Linked DNA regions of Chelativorans sp. AA-79. The protein of the gene in region 1 binds, or shares a complex with, the protein of each later gene. Links are inferred from orthologs where the notes say so. Each region holds a gene or a part of one and is shown on either strand. Other genes may lie near its edges.

Region 1 (3,281 bases):
CCTGCCTGGCAGGGGCCGCTTGCTTGAGGATTGACGAACATGGCTGAGAAGAAGAAGGGCAAGGCGATCACGATCGAGCAGATCGCCAGCCCCATCCGCCGCCCCAAGGAGCAGCGCGCGACGCTGATCGGCCTGGGGCTCAACAAACTGCGTCGCCGTTCGACGCTGGAGGACACGCCTTCGGTGCGCGGCATGATCGCGACGGTACGGCATCTCGTGCGCGTCGTCGACGAGGCCTGAGGAATCGAGGACTAGGCTCATGAAACTCAACGATCTCAGGGATATGGATGGTGCGACCAAGGCGCGCAAGCGCGTCGGTCGCGGCATCGGCTCCGGCTCCGGCAAGACCGGCGGCCGCGGCGTGAAGGGCCAGAAGTCGCGTTCGGGCGTTGCCATCAAAGGGTTCGAAGGCGGGCAGATGCCGCTTTACCGGCGCCTGCCGAAGCGTGGCTTCACCAATATCTTCGGCAAGGACTTCAACGAGGTTTCGCTGGGCCGCATCCAGGCGGCGATCGATGCGAAGAAGCTCGATGCCGGCGAGACGATCGATACCGCCGCTCTCCTCCAGGCGGGCGTGATTCGCCGCGCGAAGGATGGCGTGCGCATCCTGAGCGGCGGAGAGCTCAAGGCGAAGGTGACGCTCGACGTCGCCGGTGCGTCGAAGCCCGCCGTTGAAAAGATCGAAAAGGCGGGTGGTTCGGTCAAGCTGCCGGAGAAGGCAGGCTAAGGCCGCGCAAGCGGCGGAAGAGACAATCCGCCGCTTGCAACCTGGCCGTCCCGGGCCTATCTCGGGTTCGGCACCATGCGCCGAAAAAAGCCGCAACGGCGTTGGCGCATGATCCGCCCAAGGGTGAGCGGCTCGGTACTCCCTGCGCGCAGATTCTCGTCATCAGCGCGACTGAGTGTAAGAGGGCGTTCACTTTTTCTGGTTGCGCACAATGCGTGACGAAGCGGAGAATTCTTCATGGCATCGGCAGCCGAGCAACTTGCGTCGAACTTGAATTTTGCGGCCTTCGCCAAGGCCGAGGATCTGAAAAAGCGAATCTGGTTCACGCTCGGCGCGCTGCTCGTATATCGCCTCGGCACCTACATCCCGATGCCCGGCATCAATCCGGATGCTTTCGCGCAGGCCTTCCAGCAGCAGTCGGGCGGCGTGCTTGGCATGTTCAACATGTTTGCGGGCGGTGCCGTCGAGCGCATGGCGATCCTGGCGCTGGGCATCATGCCCTACATCTCCGCCTCCATCATCATGCAGCTCCTGACCTCGGTCGTGCCCTCGCTGGAGCAACTCAAGAAGGAAGGCGAGCAGGGTCGTAAGGTCATCAACCAGTACACGCGCTACGGCACGGTGCTCCTTGCGACGGTGCAGGCCTACGGCATCGCGATAGGTCTCGAGGGAGGCCAGAACATCGTGGCCGACCCGGGCTGGTTTTTTCGCATTTCCGCGGTCATCACCCTTGTCGGCGGGACAATGTTCCTGATGTGGCTCGGTGAGCAGATCACCGCGCGCGGCATCGGCAACGGCATTTCGCTGATCATCTTTTCAGGCATCGTGGCTGGCCTGCCGACGGCGATCGGCGGCACACTGGAGCTCGGCCGCACTGGCGCGATGTCCACGGGCCTGATCCTCGCCATCATCGTGCTGGCGATCGTGGTGATCGGCGTGATCGTCTTCTTCGAGCGTGCGCAGCGCCGGCTCCTGATCCAGTATCCGAAGCGCCAGGTGGGCAATCGGATGTTCCAGGGGGACACCTCGCACCTGCCGCTGAAGCTCAACACGGCTGGCGTCATCCCGCCGATCTTCGCCTCCTCGCTGCTTCTCCTACCTGCGACCGTGGCGGGCTTCACCGATACCACGCAGCTTCCCGGTTGGGCGGGCACCCTCCTTGCCACCCTCGGTCACGGCCAGCCGCTCTATATGGTGCTGTACGCTGCGCTGATCGCCTTCTTCGCTTTCTTCTACACGGCAATCGTCTTCAACCCGAAGGACACGGCCGATCAGTTGAAGAAGCATTCGGGCTTCATTCCCGGCTACCGGCCGGGCGAGCGGACGGCTGAATATATCGATTACGTGCTGACCCGCATCACCGTGGTCGGCGCCATCTATCTCGTCCTGGTGTGCCTGCTTCCGGAGTTTCTTATTTCGGCGACCGGCGTGCCTTTCTATCTCGGCGGTACGTCGCTCCTCATCGTCGTCAGCGTTACGCTGGACACGGTGTCGCAGGTCCAGGGGCACCTGATCGCGCATCAGTATGAGGGGCTGATCAAGAAGTCGAAGCTGCGTGGGGGGAAGAGGGGACGATGAGGCTTATACTTCTCGGGCCGCCGGGGGCGGGCAAGGGAACGCAGGCACAGATCCTGGTCGAAAAGTTCAACATTCCGCAGCTCTCCACGGGGGACATGCTGCGCGCAGCGGTGAGGGCGCAGACCGACATCGGCAAGAAGGCGAAAGCAGTCATGGATGCGGGAGAGCTCGTCTCAGACGCGATTGTGAATGCCATCGTGGCCGAGCGGATCGATCAGGACGACTGTGCCCAAGGCTTTATCCTCGATGGCTATCCGCGCACGCTGGCGCAGGCAGATGCGGTCGAGGCGATGCTTTCCGAGCGTGACCTCACGCTCGATGCGGTGGTCGAGCTCGTGGTTGACGATAAGGCATTGGTCGGCCGCATCGTCAAGCGGGCGGAAGACGCGAGGGCGGCCGGTCAGCCGGTGCGCAAGGACGACAATCCTGACGTGTTCGAGGAGCGTCTGCGCGAATATTACAAGAAGACGGCTCCCCTGACCGGCTACTACTACGCCAAGGGGAAGCTTCGCACCGTCGATGGAATGGCCTCGATCGAGGATGTGACGCGCCAGATCGAGAAGATTCTGGCGGAGTGAGGGCGAGGCGGGCTGGCGGCGGGAAGAGCCGAATCGTACCGCTTTGGCATTTCTCGAGCCATCGCAGGATCGCGGTTGACGCTTGAGCCGTTATCGACTATAGCGGCGCATCTCCTGACGAGACGCTATGTCGGCCGGGCCGTTTGGCTCGGCTTCGTTGTTGAGAAGAAGATATGCTCGCAGGGGCCGGCCTCCACCGGACGCGAGCCAAACCCAAGCGCCGGCAGATTGGCCGGCTATATGGAGAAGAAGATGGCCCGTATCGCTGGCGTCAATATTCCGACCAACAAGCGCGTCGTGATTGCGCTTCAATATATCCACGGCATCGGGTCGAAGCTCGCCCGAGACATCGTCGCGAAGGTGGGCATCCCGGACGACCGCCGCGTACATCAGTTGAC
Region 2 (3,602 bases), 2.1 Mb from region 1 along the record:
AACTCGGCCCGGCGCTGGAAATCCTCGCTTTGGTCGATGCCTTCCTTTTCCGCCTCGGCGGCAAACAGCCGCACGTCGATGACGGCCGAAAGAGCGGCAGCGCGGCGCTGGTCTTCGGGCATCTGGCCGAATTGCGGTCCCAGCTCGGTTTCCGCGAGCGCGAGGTCCGCCTCGGTGATCTGCTCGCCATTCACCGTTGCCACGACCGGGCTTTCCTGCGCCAGGGCCGGCGCACAGCTCAGCGCGGCCAGGATCGCAGCCGCGCCTGCCCGCGCGATCAGATGGCGACGTAGGGAATGATGCATGGATTGTTCTCCGGTCGAATGTTCTTTGGGTTGGCCAACAGCATTGGCCCTCACATGATCCAGTAACCACAAGATGTGGCGGATTTGTGCGGCCGGATATGGCCTCCACGCGAAGTTGACATCGCAGGTAGCCCCTCTTATCTCTCCTTCGATCCAGCGTCCAGAAGCATTTCGGATGCCTCGGAACTGCTGCCTGCCCGAAATGGCCGACTGGCGGGAATGCCGGCGAGAAGTCGGCGCATCGCGAATTGAAAGGACCGGAGGATGGTCAATCTCGGCGGCCTTGCCCGCAAGATTTTCGGATCGTCTAACGAGCGCCGCGTGAAGGGGCTCAAGCCTCGCGTCGAAGCGATCGGAGCGCTCGAAGAGGAGATGAAGGCGCTTTCCGACGAAGCGCTGCGCGGGAAGACCGACGAGTTCCGCCAGAAGCTCGCCGAAGGCGCGAGCCTCGACGATCTGCTCGTCCCCGCCTTCGCCGTGGTGCGCGAAGCCGCGCACCGCGTGCTGGGCCTGCGCCCCTTCGATGTGCAGCTCATCGGCGGCATGGTGCTGCACGAGGGCTCCATCGCCGAGATGAAGACCGGCGAAGGCAAGACGCTCGTGGCCACCCTCCCCGTCTATCTGAACGCCCTCGCCGGCAAGGGCGTGCATGTCGTCACGGTCAACGACTATCTCGCTAAGCGCGATGCCGAATGGATGGGCCGGGTCTACGGTTTCCTGGGCCTCACCACCGGCGTCATCGTGCACGGCCTGTCCGACGAGGAGCGCCGTGCCGCCTATGCCTGCGACGTGACCTACGCCACCAACAACGAGCTCGGCTTCGACTATCTGCGCGACAACATGAAGTATGAACGCGCGCAGATGGTGCAGCGCGGCCATAATTTCGCGATCGTCGACGAGGTGGACTCGATCCTGATCGACGAGGCGCGCACGCCGCTCATCATCTCCGGCCCGCTGGACGACCGGTCCGAGCTCTACAACACAATCGACGCCTTCATCCCCAAGCTGGAGGAAGCGGACTACGAGGTGGACGAGAAGCAGCGGACCGCGACCTTCACCGAGGAGGGCACCGAGAAGGTCGAGAACCTTCTGCGCGAGGCGGACCTCTTCAAGGGCGATTCGCTCTATGACGTGGAAAACGTCGCCATCGTCCATCACCTCAACAATGCGCTGAAGGCGCACAGGCTGTTCCAGCGCGACAAGGATTACATCGTCCGCAACGACGAGGTGATCATCATCGACGAGTTCACCGGCCGCATGATGCCGGGCCGGCGCTACTCGGACGGGCTGCACCAGGCGCTCGAGGCCAAAGAGCACGTCAAGATCCAGCCGGAGAACCAGACGCTCGCCTCGATCACCTTCCAGAACTATTTCCGCATGTATGACAAGCTCGCCGGCATGACGGGCACGGCCTCGACCGAGGCGGAGGAGTTCGGCAATATCTACGGCCTCGACGTGGTCGAGATCCCCACCAACCTTCCGGTGAGCCGCATCGACGAGGACGACGAGGTCTATCGCTCGGTCGAGGAGAAGTTCCGGGCCATCGTTCGCGAGATCAAGGCGGCCCGCGACAAGGGCCAGCCGATCCTTGTCGGCACCACCTCGATCGAGAAATCCGAATATCTGGCGGACCGGCTGCGCAAGGAAGGGGTCAAGGATTTCGAGATCCTGAACGCCCGCCATCACGAGCGCGAGGCCTATATCGTCTCCCAGGCCGGCAAGCCGGGCGCCATCACCATCGCCACCAACATGGCCGGCCGCGGAACGGACATCCAGCTCGGCGGCAACGCGGATATGCGCATCGCCCAGGAACTCGAGGACATGCCGGAAGGCCCGGAGCGCGAGACGAAGGAGAAGGCCATCCGCGAGGATGTGCAGCGGCTGAAGGAAAAGGCGCTCGCCGCCGGGGGCCTCTATGTGCTCGCCACGGAACGCCATGAAAGCCGCCGCATCGACAACCAGTTGCGCGGCCGTTCCGGCCGCCAGGGCGATCCCGGCCGCTCGAAGTTCTACCTGTCGCTCCAGGACGACCTGATGCGCATCTTCGGCTCCGACCGCATGGACGGCATGCTGCAGAAGCTGGGGTTGAAGGAGGACGAGGCGATCGTCCACCCCTGGATCAACAAGGCGCTGGAGAAGGCGCAGAAGAAGGTCGAGGCGCGCAACTTCGACATCCGCAAGAACCTGCTCAAATATGACGACGTCATGAACGACCAGCGCAAGGTGGTCTTCGAGCAGCGCATCGAGCTGATGGACGGAGAAAACCTCTCCGAAACCGTGGCCGAGATGCGCCAGGACGTCATCGACGAGCTGGTGGACAGCCATATCCCCGAGAATGTCTATGCGGAGCAGTGGGACGCGGCGGGCCTCAGGGAAGGCGTGCGCAACTATCTCAACCTGGACCTGCCCATCGAGGACTGGGTGAAGGAAGAGGGCATCGCCGAGGACGACATCCGCACCCGCATCACCGAGGCGGCGAACAAGGCGGCGGCCGACCGCGCCGAGCGGTTCGGCCCGGACATCATGACCTATGTGGAGAAGTCGATCCTGCTCCAGACGCTCGATCATCTGTGGCGCGAACATCTGGTCAATCTCGACCATCTGCGCTCCGTCGTCGGGTTCCGCGGCTATGCCCAACGCGATCCGCTCAACGAGTACAAGACCGAGGCCTTCGAGCTCTTCCAGGCCATGCTCGGCAATCTGCGCCAGGTCGTCACCTCGCAGCTCATGCGCGTGGAGCTGGTGCGCGAAGCGGCCGAGGCCCCGCCGCCGCCCCCGCCTGCCGCCATGCAGACCCACCACGTCGATGCGACCACGGGCGAGGACGAGTTCGCGAACGGCGACACGATGACGCTCACGCGCGCCGACTCCCGCGCGGTGCCTTCCGAGGAGCGCGACCCGAACGACCCCGCGACCTGGGGCAAGGTCGGCCGCAACGAGCCCTGCCCCTGCGGCTCCGGCAAGAAATACAAGCACTGTCACGGGGCTTTCGCGTAGCCGCCGGCCCGGGCTCGCCAAGCGGGGGGAGATGCCCGGCAGCCCAGAGGGGGTGCGAAGGGTCGTCGTTTCCGTGATCCGGGTTTCAAGCCGTGCCTCACCATTGCCACGCCCGCTTTCGCGTCTGGCCATTGCAGAGAATTTGGGAAGCGGGGCGCACCGTTCACGCCACAAAATTAAAAAGGCGCTCCCTTTGGCCCTCCGCTTTCGCTCCGGGCGTTCGTTCGCTCGAAAAGCCAAATCGTTGGCTTTTCGTCCGCTGCGCGGACCGCTCCTCACCCCCGCCGGAGTCTGTCCCGA

What was found.
Region 2: the proteins of secY (region 1) and secA are in contact, whole or in part, in a crystal structure (PDB 3DIN), measured with the Thermotoga maritima proteins. The link is inferred for Chelativorans sp. AA-79 from one-to-one orthologs. Residues at the interface, in WP_004081795.1 of Thermotoga maritima: Glu108, Gly109, Glu110, Glu111, Ala236, Glu237, Arg238, Arg239, Ile240, Thr241, Ile242, Gln243, Tyr244, Ala245, Arg246, Arg247, Val248, Thr249, Gly250, Arg251, Arg252, Val253, Tyr254, Gly256, Ala257, Ser258, Thr259, Tyr260, Leu261, Pro262; in WP_004082002.1 of Thermotoga maritima: Glu261, Ala262, Arg263, Lys300, Ala301, Arg302, Thr303, Ile304, Ile305, Leu323, Tyr324, Asp325, Pro326, Val329, Ser330, Tyr333, Ile336, Lys340, Phe345, Val349, Glu363, Phe364, Tyr374, Ser375, Gly376, Gly377, Glu393, Ile395, Thr482, Ser483.

What each region holds. Positions count from the first base shown.
Region 1 is NZ_CP120361.1:2,749,856-2,753,136, forward strand. Bases 168-3,134 are described here. They hold secY (preprotein translocase subunit SecY), read left to right. Parts: upstream 168-964; coding sequence 965-2,305; downstream 2,306-3,134. Other genes in these bases: rpmD (50S ribosomal protein L30), read left to right, coding at 168-240; rplO (50S ribosomal protein L15), read left to right, coding at 260-727; PVE73_RS13375 (adenylate kinase), read left to right, coding at 2,302-2,883. Also shown: more of rpmD, read left to right, coding at 40-167; rpsM (30S ribosomal protein S13), read left to right, coding at 3,136-3,281. UniProt on the Escherichia coli protein: The central subunit of the protein translocation channel SecYEG. Consists of two halves formed by TMs 1-5 and 6-10.
Region 2 is NZ_CP120361.1:4,870,267-4,873,868, forward strand. The notes cover bases 215-3,502. They hold secA (preprotein translocase subunit SecA), read left to right. Parts: upstream 215-569; coding sequence 570-3,302; downstream 3,303-3,502. Other genes in these bases: PVE73_RS23725 (peptidylprolyl isomerase), read right to left, coding at 215-305. In the rest of the region: more of PVE73_RS23725, read right to left, coding at 1-214. UniProt on the Escherichia coli protein: Required for protein export, interacts with the SecYEG preprotein conducting channel.